3 regions of the Rhodoferax sp. PAMC 29310 genome follow, and region 3 is predicted to be linked to each of the others. Evidence: predicted binding sites of a transcription regulator. Region 3 holds the regulator's gene; each other region holds the start of a gene.
The links. The regulator FNR, encoded in region 3, switches genes on or off when oxygen is low (the NO sensors DNR and NnrR bind a similar motif). The targets are predictions, from matches to a motif close to TTGATNNNNATCAA.

Region 1 (5,634 bases), 1.6 Mb from region 3:
TGACACCATGGAGCCCGTTTTCCCCAAAACTGGACCACGCCCCCGACTGACCGCTTCCGCCTTCATTGCAGTCGCTCAAAGGCGTGCACCTCAAACTTCATCGTGCAGCCTGTGCCATTGCTCGCCATGCCCCACGACGCCCAGCCCCGGGCCCCGGTTACTTGTAAAGTTGCTCTCCCCCATTGAGATCGGTCACGCAAAAGCGTCGGCCAAATACGGGAGTTCGGCTCCCCTTTCCGCCCCGGCGGGGGTGAAAGAGGTTGGGGGATAGCGGGGAATGAACAAGGCCGTGGCAAGCCGTACGCTCACTCACAAGCCCCAAACAATTACATAGGTTTTAGCCCGCTAGCGCACGCAGAAAAAGCGCAAGTCGCTATCAATATAGAAGCAGTATTTCCAGGCAATGCCAGCCAGAGAAAACCTCAAATCAGCTTCGAGAACTTGGCTGTCGACTGCGCCAAGTGTTTGTCAAACACCATGCCCACCGCCCGCACAAACATGCGGCCCTTCGGCGTGACGTGGATGCTGTGGGCGTCCACGGTGATCAGGCCGGCGTCTTCGTAGGTTTTCAGCTGGCTCAGCTCGTCGGCAAAGTAGCTCACAAAGTCAATGCCGTGGGCGACGTTGACGGCGGCAAAGTCGACCGGGCCGCTGCACATCAATTCCATGATGACTTGGCGGCGCAACACGTCGTCAGCGGTCAGGGCAAAGCCTTTTTCCACGGGCAGGCGGCCCGCGTCCAGGTGCTCGTAATAGGCTTTGACGGTGCGCACCGACTGGCTGTAAGAGTGGCCCACTTTGCCTATGGCGGAGACGCCAAAACCGATCAAATCACAGTCAGCCCGCGTGGTGTAGCCCTGAAAGTTGCGGTGCAAGGTTTTGTCCAGCCGGGCTTTGTTGAGCTCGTCTTCGGGTTTGGAGAAATGGTCCAGCCCGATGTAGATGTAGCCGGCCTCCAGCAGGCGGCGCACGGACATCAAAAAGATTTGCAGGCGCAGCTCGGCGCTGGGCAAATCGGCTTCGATGATGAGGCGCTGGGCTTTGAAGCGGCTGGGCAGATGGGCGTAGTTGTACAGCGCAATGCGCTCGGGCGAGAGCTCAATCACGCGGTCTAGCGTGCGGTTGAAACTTTCCAGCGACTGTTTGGGCAGGCCGTAAATCAGGTCAGCGTTGATGGACTCAAACCCGGCCTGGCGGCTGGCGGTGACGGCTTCTTCGACCATCTCGTAAGGCTGAATGCGGTTGACCGATTGCTGCACGGCGGCGTCAAAGTCTTGCACGCCAAAGCTGGTTCGGTTAAAGCCCAACTCACCGAGCATGGCCATGGTGCCGTCGCTGACGGTGCGGGGGTCAATCTCGATGCCCAACTCGGCATCCGGCAAGAAATTGAAGTGAGTGCGCAGCAAGGCCATGAGCTGGCGCAGCTCGTCCGGGGTCAAAAACGTGGGGGTACCGCCGCCAAAGTGTAGCTGCGCGGTGCGCCGGTCCGGCCCAATGCGGGCGGCCACCAGCTCAATTTCTTTGGCCAGGTAGCGCAGGTACTCGGTGGTGCGGCTGTGGTCTTGGGTGATGATTTTGTTGCAGGCGCAAAAGTAGCACAGCGACTCGCAAAACGGCACGTGGATGTAGATCGAGAGCGGCGGATTTTTGTTGGCGTCCGCGGTGCGCTGCTCCAGGTAATTGAAGTAGTCGGCCTCGGTGAACTCGCCGTGAAAACGGTCGGCGGTGGGGTAAGAGGTGTAGCGAGGACTCAGCTTGTCGTAACGGCGGATTAACGCTTCAGAAAACTCGATGTCGGGGAGCTGTTGCATGGGATGGGTGCCTGTGTCAGAGCTTGTTGGAAGGGGCTGAAGGCAACGCCTCGCGCCCAGCCTTGTGTGGGTGTTATTTTCAAACAGATAAACCGCGCCCACCTTGACTCAAGTCAAGTGAAACGCGCTGGACGATCACGTGTTGCGTGGCGGGTGAATCCAGATCGAAATACGATTAAATTCAAATAAAGATGTATTTTATTTGCCTCTTTAATGTAAGAAGTATTTAGATGCATCTATTGCAGTTCAAGGCCGTTTCCGGTGTGACCTGCGATTCGTTTCAACTCCTCTGAAAGGTCATCCACCATGCACGCCACGCGCAAACTCTGGACCTGGCTCGCCACTATCTGTGTGCTGTCATTTGCAGTCCTGGGTTGGGTCGGCTCAGAGATTTATCTCAAAGCGCCGCCCATTCCCAAACAAGTCATCAGTACCGAGGGCAAAGTCCTCTTCTTCGAGGGTCAGGTGCAGCACGGGCAAGAGTCCTGGTTGTCCGCTGGCGGCCAGCAGCTGGGCTCGGTCTGGGGCCACGGCAGCTATGTGGCACCCGATTGGTCGGCCGACTGGTTGCACCGCGAAGCCCTGGCGCTGCGTGCCATTTGGGCCGAGCGCGATCACGGCCAGGCCTTTGAGACTTTGAGCGTCGGCCAGCAAGCCGAGCTGAACGGCCGCCTCAAAGCCGAGATGCGCCACAACAGCTATGACGCCGCCACGAACACCATCACGCTGTCACCCGACCGGGCTGAAGCGGTGGCCAGCGTGGTGGACCACTATGTGAAGTTGTTTGGCACCGACCCCGGCATGGACGCCCTGCGCGAGCAATACGCCATGAGCGCCGGCACCCTGCCCGACCCGGCGGACCTGCAGTCTTTGCCCGCATTTATTTTCTGGTCGTCTTGGTCTGCGACCACCGATCGTCCTGGTGAGACGGACCTGAGCTACACCAGCAACTGGCCGCATGAGCCGCTGGTGGGCAACACCCCCACGGTGGGCGCCGGCATGTGGTCGATTGCCAGCATCATCTTCATGATTGCCGCCATTGCGGGCATGATTTTTGTGCACTCCACTGCCAAAGAAGAGGGCGACCCCGCGCCGCCCAAGAACGACCCGCTGTTTGACCTGAAGCCCACGCCCTCGATGCGGGCCACCCAAAAGTACTTTTTTGTGGTGATTGGCTTGATCCTGGCCCAGGTGGGCATGCGCGTGGTCACCGCCCACTACGCGGTCGAAGGCCAGAGTTTCTTTGGCTTCCCGCTGGCGCAAATTTTGCCGTTCACGGTGAGCCGCACCATTCACACCCAGTTTGCCGTGTTGTGGATTGCCACCGCGTGGCTGGCCACGGGCTTGTACATTGCACCCGCCATCTCGGGCCATGAGCCCAAGTACCAAAAGCTGGGCGTGAACCTTTTGTTCTACGCCTTGTTGTTCATCGTGGTTGGCTCCACCGCCACCGGTTGGCTGGGCACCTTGCAACACCTGGGCAACGACTACAGCTTCTGGATTGGCAACCAAGGCCTTGAATTCACCAGCATGGGCCGGGTCTGGCAAGTGCTGCTGTTTGTGGGCTTGTTGTTCTGGGTCACGCTGTTGGGCCGGGCCTTGATGCCTGCCCTGAAAAGACCGTCAGAGAGTCGCGGCCTGATCACCATGGTGTTTCTGGCGGCCCTGTGTATTGGCGGCTTCTACGCCAGCTCACTGGTCTGGGGCCAAAAGACGCACTACGCCATGATCGAGTACTGGCGCTGGTGGTTGGTGCACCTCTGGGTGGAAGGCTTCTTTGAGGTGTTTGCCACGGCAGTCATTGCGCTGCTGTTCACCCGCCTGGGCCTGATCCGCGCGGCCACGGCCAACAGCGCCATCGTGCTGGAGACCATTGTGTTTTTATTCGGCGGCATTCTGGGCACCTTGCACCACCTGTATTTCACCGGCACCCCCACTTTTGTGATCGCGATTGGCGCCATGTTCTCCGCACTTGAAGTGGTGCCTCTGGCATTGATTGGTGTGGAGGCGTTTCGCAACTACCAGCGCTCCAAGGCGGCGCCCTGGGTTCAGAGCTACAAATGGCCCATTCTGTGTTTCATTGCCGTGGGTTTCTGGAACGTGGTGGGCGCAGGCTTGCTGGGCTTCACCATCAACACCCCGATTGCGCTGTACTACATGCAGGGTCTGAACATGACGGCGGCACACGGCCACGCGGCGCTGTTTGGCGTGTACGGCATGCTGGGCATTGGCCTCTTGTTGTTCTGCGTGCGTGGCCTGTCTGACCGGTCCGCCTGGTCTGACAAGCTCCTGCAACCGATGTTCTGGTCACTCAACATTGGCCTGGCCATGATGGTGTTCTTCTCATTGGTGCCAGCCGGTATCTACCAAGCCTGGGCCAGCATCACCAAAGGCATGTGGTTTGCCCGCTCACCTGAGGTGATTCATTCGCACTTCATGGAAACGCTGGTGTGGATGCGGGTGCCCGGTGACGTGGTGTTTGCCATGGGTTGCGTCTTCCTGGCCCTGTTTGCCTTGCGCTTGTTGACTGGCGCCAAGGAGCAACCGACTCCCCGCGTGCCATTGGCCGCCACCAAGCGCGCTTAAACCCGCTCGGTGAACCTCAAAATCCGGACGTCAGGGGAAATCCAGGCGTCCGGATTTTTTTGTCCCGGGCATTTTGGCCTGTGCCTTGGCCACGTCCCAAAACGCCCGCGCCAAGGGTGACAGCTTGCCCACCTCCAGGCAGGCCAGCCCCACGGTGCGCGGCTGGGTGGGCGACAGGGACCGGTAGACGACGCCCTCATGCTCGTCAGGCAGGGCCAAACGAGCTGCCACGGAGACAGCCAGTCCGCGACGCACAAATTCCAGAATCGAGACAATTTGGGTGAAGTGGTACAGCACGTTCGGGCGCGCGTCATGGCGCTGCAGAAGCGGCAGGATGACCGGGCCACCGCCCGCCTCAGACAACACAAAGTCCAGCCCGTCGATGGCGTTAATGGGCAGTGCCGGCAAGGCGGCCAGCGGGTGGCCGACCGGCAAGATGACCACAAACTCGTCCTGAACCAGAGGCAACACCTCAAAGCGCTCATCGGGCACGATGACATAGCCAATTTCGACCCGTTTTTGCAGCAACCACTGGTCAATGACCTCGTCGCTCTCTTCTTCAATACGTACCTGCACGGCGGGGTGGCTTTGCTTGAAGGCCGCCAGGCACGGCGGCAACAGGTGCATGGTGGAGGTGGGTCCAAACGAGCCAATGCGCAGCGTGCCGGTCTTGAGCTGGCGGGCGTCGCCCAACTCCTGGGTCATGGTGGCGGCCAGCGCCGTCATCTCGCGTGCGCGCAGCAACAAGCGCTCGCCGGCGTCGGTCATGCTCGCCCCGGCGGCGTTGCGCAGCACCAGCTTCACGGCAAACTGCCCCTCCAGCGCCCGCAGCGCGTGGCTGACGGCGGACTGGGTGGTTCCTAATCGCATGGCGGCCCGAGAAAAGCTGCGGCATTCATCCAGGGCGATCAGAACTTCGAGTTGGCTCAGGGTCATGATGAAGGTTTACTCATTTGAGCGTGAGTGTATTTCTAACTATTCTCATCCAACAACGGAATTCCCCGCCCATTTCTCACTGTTTCACCATGACCCCTGCCAACGCGTCCCTCGCCCTGCCCGCCGCCCTACCGACCAACAGCCTCATGGGTATTTACCTGCGACTGAGTTGCGTGCCCATCATTTGGGGTGGCACCTTCATTGCCGGACGCATCGTGGCGGGCCACCTGCCGCCCGCGACGGCGGCCAGCATCCGGTATGTGTTTGCTACGCTGGCCTTGCTGGTGGCGTTGCAACTGTC
Region 2 (5,634 bases), 1.7 Mb from region 3:
AAGTGGGTGGTGCTTGCTTTCAGTCCGGCTGTCTTGCCCGCGCCCGTTCCGCTTTAATCACCTTGGCCAGCCAAGCGGCTAGGTGTCAAGTCCCGCCTGTTCATAAACTCGCTTGACAAACAAATCAGGTTTTCCTGCGCGCCATTTCTGCAAAGCTTGAATAGGTGTTTGGTGCTTCAAAGCCCGCTGCGGGATATGGTGGTTGTAGGTCTTTAAATAAAGCGTCAGAGTCGCCTCCAGCTCAGCCGCTGATGCGAAACGTGTTTGCTTAACCAAGTCGCTGATGCGCCCATTGAAGCGCTCCACCATGCCATTGGTTTGCGGATGGCGTGGGGGCGACAGGCGATGCACGATACCCATCTCGGCACAGCTGATGTCGAACGTATGCTTGCCCGTGGCTTGTTTGCTCTTGGCTGTAAAACGGTCGGTAAATTGACTTCCGTTGTCAGTCAGAATCTTTTGAATTCTCATGGGCGAGACTTTTCTCAACCGGCACAAAAAATCGGTACTGCTGACGTCAGTCTGGTCGTTGTAAATGTGGAAATAGACCCACCGTGTCGCTCGATCAATGGCCACAAAGAGGTAGCGCCTCTTCGTCTCATCAGGCATCTGCGGCAGGTACTTGATGTCAATGTGTATGAATCCAGGCTCGTAGTCCTTGAAGGTTTTCAGTGGCGCAGGCTCCCCCTCAACTTGTGGCAGCAGGCCTTTCAGATCGGAGACGCCATGGCGGCGCAAACAACGGTCCAAGCCTGAGCGTGAAACAGCGGCATTGATGAACTCGCGGGTGATCGCCAGCAGGTCGTCCAGGGGCAGTAGAACTGTGCGCCGAAGCTCGACAACAAGTTGCTCCTGCGCTGGACTGAGCGTCGTCTTCAACGTACGCGGGCGGTGGGAGCGATCCTCTGAATCTTCGCGCTCTTTCCACTTGCGAGCGGTGGCGGGCGTGATGTTGTATCGGTCGGCCAGCGCACTGGCACCAGCGGGCGAGGTCCTTATCTCAGCGCGTGTGCGAGGGGTGGTTCGGGCGCAGGGATGGACTTGACTCATGACGTCTTCTCTCCTTGTAAGGACGCAATCACGCCCCGCATCAACTGGCGAGCTTTGAATAAGGGCCAGCTGCGGACGGGAACATGATCTCACGGGACGCGACAGCTAGGCAAAGGGCCACGGCACCGAGGAAACCAAGTAACTCCATCGCCCAAGAGGCAGCCTACTCCAAGTTAATCGGTGAGTGCGGGGCGAGCTCAACGCAGATGCAGTCGCCCAGCCACTCAGCCACTAAGCCACTCAGCGACTGCCTCATGCGCGTCGCACGTGATGACGATACAGGCTAGCCACGCAGCTCACGCGCTTTGTTCACGCGCAGGGCGACCAGCGTGCATACCGCACCCGAGAACAGGTACACGCCCATGAAGCCCAGGCCAAAGTGGGCTGACAAACCCAACGCCACCAGCGGGGCGAAGGCCGCGCCAATCAGCCAAGCCAAGTCGGCCGTCAAGGCCGCGCCGGTGTAGCGGAATTTGGGTTCGAAGTTGGAGGTGACAGCACCTGCCGCCTGCCCGTAGGACAGTCCCAGCAGGGCAAAACCGACCAGAATGAACAGATCCTCGCCAAACACATCATTGCTGAGCAGCATGGGTGCCACAAAGCTGAACAGCGCGATAAGAATTGCCAGCGAACCCAGCGTATTGCGGCGGCCAAAGCGGTCGGCAATCCAACCCGAGGCCACCACGCCAACCAGCGCGATGGCACCGCCAATGATCTGCACCATCAGCACATCGTCAACGGATTGGTTGGAATACAGCTTGATCCATGACAGTGGAAACACCGTGACCAGATGGAACAAGGCGTAGGTCGCCAAGGATGTAAACGCACCAATGAAGAGGTTGCTGCCTCGGGCCTTGATCAATTCACCCACATCGCTGGGGGCCAAGGAGTTGTCTTTGAGCAATTTTTCATACTCGTACGTCACCACCAAACGCAGTCGCGCGAACAGTGCCACCACGTTGATGGCAAAAGCCACATAGAAAGGAAAGCGCCAGCCCCACGCCAAGAAGTCAGCGTCTGACAGTTGGGAATTCAAATACCAAAATAGCGCTGCAGCGATCATGAAGCCCAGCGGAGCACCCAACTGGGGAATCATGGCCCACCAGCCGCGCTGCGCCTTTGGCGCTCGCATCGCCAGCAATGACGGCAGACCATCCCAAGACCCCCCCAGCGCAATACCTTGTGAAAAGCGAAATATCGACAACAGCACGATGGCGGTGAAACCGATCGAGGACGTACCGGGCAGAAAGGCGATGCCTGCCGTGGAAACACCCAGCAATAACAGCGCCCCAGTCAGCTTCACGCCACGCCCGTAATGCTTTTCAATTTTCATGAACACCAGCGTCCCGAAAGGGCGGCCGATAAAGGCAAATGAAAAGATCACAAAGGCCCACAACGTGCCCTGAAGCGGATCAAGGAACGGGAAAAAGACGGATGGAAACACCAGCACAGACGCGATGGCGTAGACAAAGAAGTCAAAGTACTCTGAGGCACGCCCCAAGATCACGCCCACCGCAATTTCACTGGGTGCAATCGTGTGTTCGTCGGCAACCGCCTCATTGGGGTTGTGGGCAGTGCCGGGCGCAGAGAGGTCTGGGGGGCTAAGAGTGGGCGTCATACGGGCTCCTTTTTCAGTCTAAGTCAGTCATTTTGTACCGTGCAGAGATTCTTATGAAAGAAAATTTATTGACATAGGACAAAACGTCCAATGGTAAAGCCGAGTAGCAAGGCGTAAATTCCACACCCTAACCTAACAAAAACTTCATTGGTGTGGCATGTTAACGACTAAGAACGCTTTAAAGTGGCTTCGGCTGCTGATGATTCCGGCAGTGGCCTTACTCACAGGTTGTAACTGGGTGGTGATGAATCCATCGGGAGATATCGCCATTCAGCAACGCAACCTGATCCTCGTTTCCACGGGATTGATGCTGCTCATCATCGTACCGGTCATTGCACTCACCTTGCTATTTGCATGGCGCTATCGCAAAGCCAATACCAAGGCCGACTACCGGCCAGACTGGGACCACTCCACCCAGCTGGAACTGGTGATCTGGGCGGCCCCGCTGCTGATCATCATCGCGTTGGGTGCCATCACCTGGATCAGCACCCACACCCTGGACCCGTACCGTCCTTTGGGTCGCATTGACGCCAATCGGCCAGTGCCTGAAGACGTCAAACCGCTGGTGGTTGAGGTGGTGGCGCTGGATTGGAAATGGCTGTTCATTTACCCCGAACAAGGCATCGCACTGGTCAATGAGATGGCGGCACCGATTGATCGTCCGATTCAATTCAAGATCACCTCGTCATCCATCATGAATTCGTTTTTCATTCCCGCATTGGCCGGTCAAATCTATGCCATGCCTGGCATGCAAACCAAGCTCAGTGCGGTGATCAATAAACCAGGCGTGTTTGACGGCTTTTCCGCCAACTACAGCGGCCATGGATTCAACGGCATGCGCTTCAAATTTCATGGCTTGGCAACAGCTGATTTTGACAAATGGGTGGCCACCAACAAAGCCAGCGGCAAAGAGTTGAGTCGCGCCGAGTACCTGATGCTGGCAAAACCCAGTGAACGCGAGCCTGTACAGCGCTACGCCTCGGTCGATCCGGGTCTGTACAAGGCCATCGTCAACCGCTGTGTGGAAGCCAACAAGATGTGTATGGAAGACATGATGGCCATTGACGCCAGCGGTGGCATGGGCAAGCCCGGCACCTACAACCTGGCCTCCAGCACCTCAGCGACCGCATTAATCAGCGACCCCGGCAGAAAGTACGTTGCCGCCATGTGCAGCGTACGTGACCTTAGCACCGACTATCCCGTCGTGAATTAACTGCAGCATCTATCTCATGACTGAAACATTCGATCTCACGAAGTTTATTTTCGGACGCCTCACCTGGGAGTCCCTGCCCTACCACGACCCCATCATCCTGGCGACCTTTATTGGGGTGGCACTGGGTGGCCTGGGGCTGATGGCAGCACTGACGTATTTCAAAGTATGGGGAACACTGTGGCGTGACTGGCTCACCAGCATTGACCACAAAAAAATTGGCATCATGTACTGCGTGCTGGGTTTGATCATGCTACTGCGCGGGTTCACTGACGCGCTCATGATGCGGGCGCAGCAGGCCATGGCCTTCAACGGCTCTGAAGGCTTTTTGCCGCCGCACCATTACGACCAGTTGTTCACAGTGCACGGCGTGATCATGATCTTTTTCGTGGCCATGCCGCTGATCACCGGCCTGATGAACTTTGTAGTGCCGCTGCAAATTGGCGCTCGCGATGTGGCCTTTCCGTTTCTGAATAACTTCAGTTTCTGGATGACCGCCAGCGGTGCCATTTTGGTCATGATCTCACTGTTCATTGGTGAGTTTGGTCAAACGGGTTGGCTCGCTTACCCACCGCTGTCGGGCATTCAGTTCAGCCCCGGCGTGGGGGTTGACTACTACATATGGGCGCTGCAGCTGGCCGGCGTAGGCACCTTGCTTTCAGGCATCAACTTGCTGGTCACCATTGTGAAGATGCGCGCACCCGGCATGGGCATGATGAAGATGCCCATCTTCACCTGGACGGCGCTGTGCACCAACATCCTGATCGTGGCATCGTTCCCCGTGTTGACCGCTGTGTTGGGCTTGTTGTCCATGGACCGCTACATTGGCACCGCTTTCTTCACCAACGACCTCGGCGGCAACGCCATGATGTACGTGAATCTGATCTGGATCTGGGGTCATCCCGAGGTGTACATCTTGGTGCTGCCTGTGTTTGGCGTGTTCTCGGAAGTCGTGGCCACCTTCAGCGGCAAGCGTATTTTTGGTTACACCTCCATGGTTTACGCCACCTTGGTGATCACGATTCTGTCGTACGTGGTGTGGTTGCACCACTTCTTCACCATGGGTTCAGGGGCCAGCGTGAACGCCTTCTTTGGCATCACCACCATGATCATCTCGATTCCCACTGGGGCGAAAATCTTCAACTGGCTGTTCACCATGTACCGGGGCCGCATTCGCTTTGACGTGCCCATGCTGTGGTCGATTGGCTTCATGGTGACCTTCACCATTGGTGGTATGACCGGTGTTCTGCTGGCCGTGCCGCCCGCCGACTTTGTGCTGCACAACAGCTTGTTTCTGGTCGCCCACTTCCACAACGTGATCATTGGCGCGGTGGTGTTTGGCGCCATGGCCGGCATCAACTACTGGTTTCCGAAGGCCTTTGGCTACAAGCTCGATGCCTTCTGGGGCAAGGTGTCGTTTTGGTTCTGGTTCATCGGGTTTTACTTCGCCTTCATGCCGTTGTACGTGCTGGGGCTGATGGGTGTGACCCGCCGCATGAGCCGCTTTGACGACCCTTCGCTGCAAATCTGGTTCATCATTGCCGGGTTTGGCGCGGCGCTCATCGCCATTGGCATCGTGTCAACGTTCGTGCAGTTCTTTGTTAGCTTTCGCAAGCGCGAATCGTTGCGCGACCTCACCGGTGACCCCTGGGATGGCCGCACGCTGGAGTGGTCTACGTCGTCGCCCCCGCCCGCCTACAACTTTGCCTTCACCCCCGTGGTGCATGACAACGACGCTTGGTCTGACATGAAGAAG
Region 3 (5,634 bases):
CGACACAGCCACGGCTGTTCGAGCGTCCAGTGCCGTGCCCGCGTTGTTCCAGCCGGTCAAGATTTCAGGGCGTGAATATGTCGATGGCGGACTGGTGTCTCCCGTGCCAGTGAGGTACGCACAACAAATGGGGGCGGAGTTGGTCATCGCCGTGGACATTTCCAGCTCGCCAGAGGGGAATCCCGCGACCGATACCTTGCAGATTTTGATGCAAACCTTTGCCATCATGGGAAAAAGCATCAATGACTTTGAATTGAAGGATGCTGATGTTGTCGTGCGTCCGTCGTTGGTGGGCGTGGGCAGTTCCGACTTTAGTACCCGGCGCCGCTCCATTTTGGCTGGCCGAGCGGCCATGCAGGCTATGCTGCCCCGGCTAAAAGCAGCCATAGAGGCGAAGTCTCGCTAGGCTGGCCGCGCTTTTATCCCGGTCAACGTGTTGTTTTGACTGGATGCGCTGACCGCCTCTCAAGCAGGGGACAATGCGCCATCGGCATTATTGGTGCGGTGGCGCACCATTGCTTGCCACGATAAGGACAAATAATGGCTATTCAATGGTTCCCTGGTCATATGCATTTGACCAAAAAGGCCATCGGCGATCGCATCAAGAATATTGATGTCGTGATCGAACTTCTGGATGCGCGCTTGCCGGGTTCAAGTGCGAACCCGATGCTGGCGGAGTTGACGGCGGGCAAACCCGCGCTCAAGGTGCTGAACAAGCAAGATTTGGCCGACCCGGTGCGCACAGATCAGTGGCTGGCCCACTACAACCAACTGCCCGATACCAAGGCCATTGGCCTGGATGCGAGCATGACGGCGCCTGCCAAAGCGTTGGCAACTGCGTGTTTCGCGCTGGCGCCAAACCGGGGTGGCATGGTCAAACCCATGCGGGTGCTGATTTGCGGGATTCCCAACGTGGGTAAATCCACATTGATCAATACTTTGGCGGGCAAGCGGGCGGCCAAGACAGGCGATGAAGCCGGTATTACCAAGTTGGAGCAGCGGATTTCGATGGCCGACGACTTCTACCTCTATGACACGCCGGGCGTACTTTGGCCGCGCATCATTGTTGCCAAAAGTGGCTACAACCTGGCGGCCAGCGGCGCCATTGGGCGTAATGCCTTCAATGAAGAAGAGGTGGCGCTCGAGCTTTTGAATTACTTGATTGCCCACTACCCGGCCAATGTCGAGGGCCGTTTCAAGCTCGAGGGCGTGGCCCAAATGACCGATGAGGTTTTGCTGGAGGCTATTGGCCGAAAGCGGGGCGCGTTGCAGGGCGGCAAGAAGATAAATCTTCAGAAAGCGGCAGAAATTGCCATCTACGATTTCCGCGCCGCTCTAATGGGACGCATCACGCTGGAAACGCCAGAGGAGTTTGCAGAGTGGTTGGCCGCAGGGCAGAAGATGGATGCTGAGCGTCAGGTGAAGAAAGATGCCATTGAGCTGGACCGAAAAATTCGGTTCAAGAAAGTCCCCAGGCCCGACTCGCGGTCGGCGTCATAGGTCTTCTCGACCCAACGTGAGGTCTGAGCAAGGGTAGGCCACACAAGGCAGGACGTAGCCCTCAGCCTTCTCTTCGGCACTCAGGCCAGGCCATTCCATCTCGTAACGAACCGACCCTTTCGAGAGCTTTCCGATACAGGTTCGGCAGTTGCCGCCCCGGCAAGAGCTGGGCCAATCGATGCCGCCTTGCTCCATGGAGACTAGCAGGGGTTGCTCGGTCCATGCGTCAAATTGTTGCTGGTCGGGTTCGGTGATCGCTGTATAAAAAAGTGGTGCGTCTGGGGCATTCATGCCAGTATTATATTGTGATGAGAAATGGCACTATAGGCATATGGAGTAAGCGAAGGCAGCTATCAAATAAGTAGCTATTTCAGCCCGCGTCACCGTGCTCATGATTGGCTGGGCCAGCCGCCAGTTCGGTGCGGGCCTGGCGCAGCACCTGCCAGCCGCCATGCAAGGCCAGACCGGATATGATCGCAGCCACCACCGCGTCAGGCCATGCTTGCCCGGTGCCAAATACACCCACGGCGGCGGCCATTACCGCTAGGTTGCCAATGGCGTCGTTGCGTGAGCACAGCCAGACGCTGCGCATGTTGGCGTCACCCTCACGAAACGCGTACAGCATCCAGGCAACGGCCACATTGGCTACCAGTGCTACCAAACCGATCGCTCCCATGGTCGGCGCGTCTGGCACGGCGCCGTTCAGGGCGGCCCACGCCGCCCGCGTCAGAATGAACAGTCCAAAGGCGATCATGCTGAGCGCCTTCACCATTGCGGCGCGGGCGCGCCAAACCAAGGCCGCCGACAAGACTGCAAGAGACACGGCGTAGTTGGCAGCGTCGCCGGCGAAGTCAATCGCATCAGCAAATAGCGACAGCGAACCCGAGGTGTAACCCGCCAAGATCTCCACCAAAAACATGAAGGCGTTGATGATCAAGGCAATCCACAGGATTCGCCGGTACCGATCCATGTTTTCGAAGGACGATGCGGTGGGTGTTTCGTGTTCGCAGCAGTGAGCAGACATGGTTCTCCTTAAATTGACTCTATTGGGAACCCTTTAGTCACTCCAGTGTCAAGTGACATTGTTGCTGCGATGGACGACCCAATTTCCAAGGCTTGACAAGGAAGAGGTTGCCGTAACCAACCGTATAGTTTTTGTCAAACCTTGTTGCGAGTGGTGCGTCGTCGCTGAACAATGTTCAAGCCGGTAGATGGGCAATACGCTCTTGAAGCGAGGCATTTCTGAGGTTAGTTCAGCCAATGGTTCTTTTCAACTCATAAAGATACCAATTAGTAATAATTTAAACCATAAAGAAATTATGGATACTTATTGGTTGTATTATTCGGCCACGTCACATCTTTGACGCGTCATACCTGACATTCATTTTTAGGAGAGCTCCATGAAAAAAACCATTCTTGCAACCGCGTTGGCTTTTGGCGTCGCTTTTTCTGTTCAAGCGAAGGACATTGTTGACACCGCTGTTTCTGCTGGGACTTTCAAAACCCTGGCCACGGCGTTGACCGCTGCCGGTTTGATTGACACGTTGAAAGGCCCAGGCCCGTTCACCGTGTTTGCCCCGACTGATGCGGCCTTCGCCAAAATTCCGAAAGCTGATCTTGATGCGCTGTTGAAAGACAAAGCCAAGCTGACTTCGGTATTGACCTACCACGTGGTGCCCGGCAAAGTGATGGCTGCCGATGTCAAAGCCGGCAAAGTCAAAACTGTTCAGGGTTCTGAGATCACTGTCAAAACTATGGGAGGTGTCATGGTGGATGGCGCCAAGGTCACTGCGACAGACATCGTGGCTGACAATGGCGTGATCCACGTGATTGACAGCGTGATCATGCCCAAGTAACTGCGGGCTCAAAGTTGGGCTCCCTGCGAACTACAGACCGCGGGGCGCCCACAAAAAAAGCCGGATGATCCGGCTTTCTTTAATGGGTCTGTGTGATCAATTGCAGGCTTTGGGGTTGACGATGTCTTTCAACATCTCGGCATCCACAATACGAATGTGGCGCTGTTTGACTTCCACAATGCCGTCTTCCACAAACTTCGAAAACGTGCGGCTCACGGTTTCCAGTTTCAAGCCCAGGTAACTTCCAATTTCCTCGCGCGTCATGCGCAGGACCAATTCGGTTTTTGAAAACCCACGGGCGTTTAATCGTTGAACCAGATTCAGCAAAAACGCGGCCAGTCTCTCTTCTGCGCGCATGCTGCCCAGCAGCAACATCACGCCGTGCTCACGCACAATTTCGCGGCTCATGATTTTGTGCACATGGCGCTGTAATGAAATCACTTCCCGCGAGATTTCTTCAACGCGATTAAAAGGCATGACGCATACCTCGGCATCTTCCAAGGCAACAGCGTCACAAGTGTGTTGGTCATTCACGATGCCATCCAGCCCAATGATTTCTCCAGCCATCTGAAACCCGGTCACTTGGTCCTTGCCATCTTCAGAGACGACGCTGGTTTTGAAAAAACCAGTGCGAATGGCGTACAGACTGGTGAACCTCTCACCGGTTCGAAACAGCGTTGTACCTCGCTTGACTTTGCGTCGCGCCGCCACCACTTCGTCGACACGGTCCAATTCGTCCGGCGTCAATCCAAGTGGCATACACAGCTCCTTCAGATTGCAACTGGAGCATGCGACTTTTAAGGTGATGGGGTTCATGCAGACCATTCTGGCACCAATTGACGTCTGACCCCGCACTTCCTGATGTAGGTCAAATCAATTGGCAGGTCCTATTTCATTCGAGGTTGATCTGAGTCAAGGTTTTGATGTGGGGTTGAAGGCATATTTCCAGCCTTGCCAAGGATTGCCTATGAATGCCGATGCGGCCCCCCCTGATTTAAATGACGTGCTCAATCGGTTGAATGCTTCTGGTCCCCGCTACACCTCCTTTCCTACCGCTGATCGATTTGTCGAGGCCTTTGCCGAGCTTGAGTACAAGCAGGCGCTGGCCCAACGCCGCTCTGGGCCGACGGTGGCCGCACGGCCGATGTCCCTTTATGTGCATATTCCGTTTTGTGAAACGCTGTGCTACTTCTGCTCCTGCAACAAAGTCGTTACAAGTGAGCATGGACATGCGGACACGTATTTGAACTACTTGAGTCGCGAGGTAGAGCTTCACACGGCCGAGTTGGGCGCGGGGCAGTCGGTGAGTCAACTGTATGTGGGAGGCGGCACACCTACCTTTTTGACCGATGCCCAGCTGGGCGATTTGATGAGCATGTTGCGGCGAAATTTCAAAATGCTTCCGGCCGGTGAGTACGTCATCGAAATCGATCCGCGCACCCTGGATTCCGATCGACTGGACGCACTGATGCTGCTGGGTTTTAAACGCTTGAGTATTGGCGTTCAGGATATTGACCCGGCAGTTCAAATGGCGATACACCGGATTCAACCTGTTGAGCAAGTGGTCTAACTGTTTCAGGATGCCCGCCAGCGCGGTTTTGATTCGATCAACGTGGACCTGATTTATGGCCTGCCCCAACAAAGTTCGGAATCGTTCGAGCGTACGCTGTCACAAGTCATCGAGTGGCGGCCCGACCGCATCGCACTCTATGCCTACGCCCACCGGCCGGCGCACTTCAAACCGCAGCGCCATATCAGCACCGCTGCGCTTCCTAGCGACGCGGCCAATCTGGTCATGCATTCCAACTCAATTGCGGCGTTGCGAGCTGCTGGTTATGTGTTCATTGGCCTGGCTCATTTCGCCTTGCCCACCGATGTGTTGGCCATTGCCAAACGACAGGGTCGTCTGCATCGCAATTTTCAGGGCTTCAGCACCCAGCCTGACTGCGATTTGATCGAGTTGGGTGTATCTGTCATTGGGCGAGTTGGTCCCAGTTACAGCCAAAACGCGAAAACCATGGAGTCATATTCTGACCGCCTGGATCAGGATCTTTTTCCGGTTGTTAGTGGTGTCGCCCTGAGCCGTGATGACCTGATTCGGCGCGCCATCATCATGTCACTAATGTGTCAGGGGGATGTCTCGTTTGAGTCTGTTGAATTGGCCTATCTCATCGATTTCCGCCATTACTTTGCCTCCGAATTGTAGTCACTGGCGCCTTTCACGGATCAGGGGCTGGCCACAGTAGATGATGCTGGCATCCATGTGTCTGAGCCCGGC

Region 1: the regulator FNR is predicted to act here: its motif matches at 1,915-1,928, upstream of hemN (oxygen-independent coproporphyrinogen III oxidase).
Region 2: the regulator FNR is predicted to act here: its motif matches at 2,737-2,750, upstream of cyoA (ubiquinol oxidase subunit II).

What each region holds. Positions count from the first base shown of each region.
Region 1 covers NZ_CP072852.1:3,012,125-3,017,758, forward strand. The annotation lists gene hemN (oxygen-independent coproporphyrinogen III oxidase) at 423-1,811, opposite strand; gene J8G15_RS14015 (nitric-oxide reductase large subunit) at 2,118-4,397, shown strand; gene J8G15_RS14020 (LysR family transcriptional regulator) at 4,428-5,333, opposite strand; gene J8G15_RS14025 (DMT family transporter) at 5,423-5,634, shown strand, end outside.
Region 2 covers NZ_CP072852.1:4,260,989-4,266,622, reverse strand. The annotation lists gene J8G15_RS19770 (IS481 family transposase) at 79-1,050, opposite strand; gene J8G15_RS19765 (MFS transporter) at 1,334-2,668, opposite strand; gene cyoA (ubiquinol oxidase subunit II) at 2,826-3,881, shown strand; gene cyoB (cytochrome o ubiquinol oxidase subunit I) at 3,898-5,634, shown strand, end outside.
Region 3 covers NZ_CP072852.1:1,390,575-1,396,208, reverse strand. The annotation lists gene J8G15_RS06355 (patatin-like phospholipase family protein) at 1-406, shown strand, start outside; gene ylqF (ribosome biogenesis GTPase YlqF) at 541-1,500, shown strand; gene J8G15_RS06345 (2Fe-2S iron-sulfur cluster binding domain-containing protein) at 1,495-1,791, opposite strand; gene J8G15_RS06340 (cation diffusion facilitator family transporter) at 1,871-2,524, opposite strand; gene J8G15_RS06335 (fasciclin domain-containing protein) at 2,901-3,356, shown strand; gene fnr (fumarate/nitrate reduction transcriptional regulator Fnr) at 3,453-4,172, opposite strand; partial or broken gene hemN (oxygen-independent coproporphyrinogen III oxidase) at 4,324-5,634, shown strand, end outside.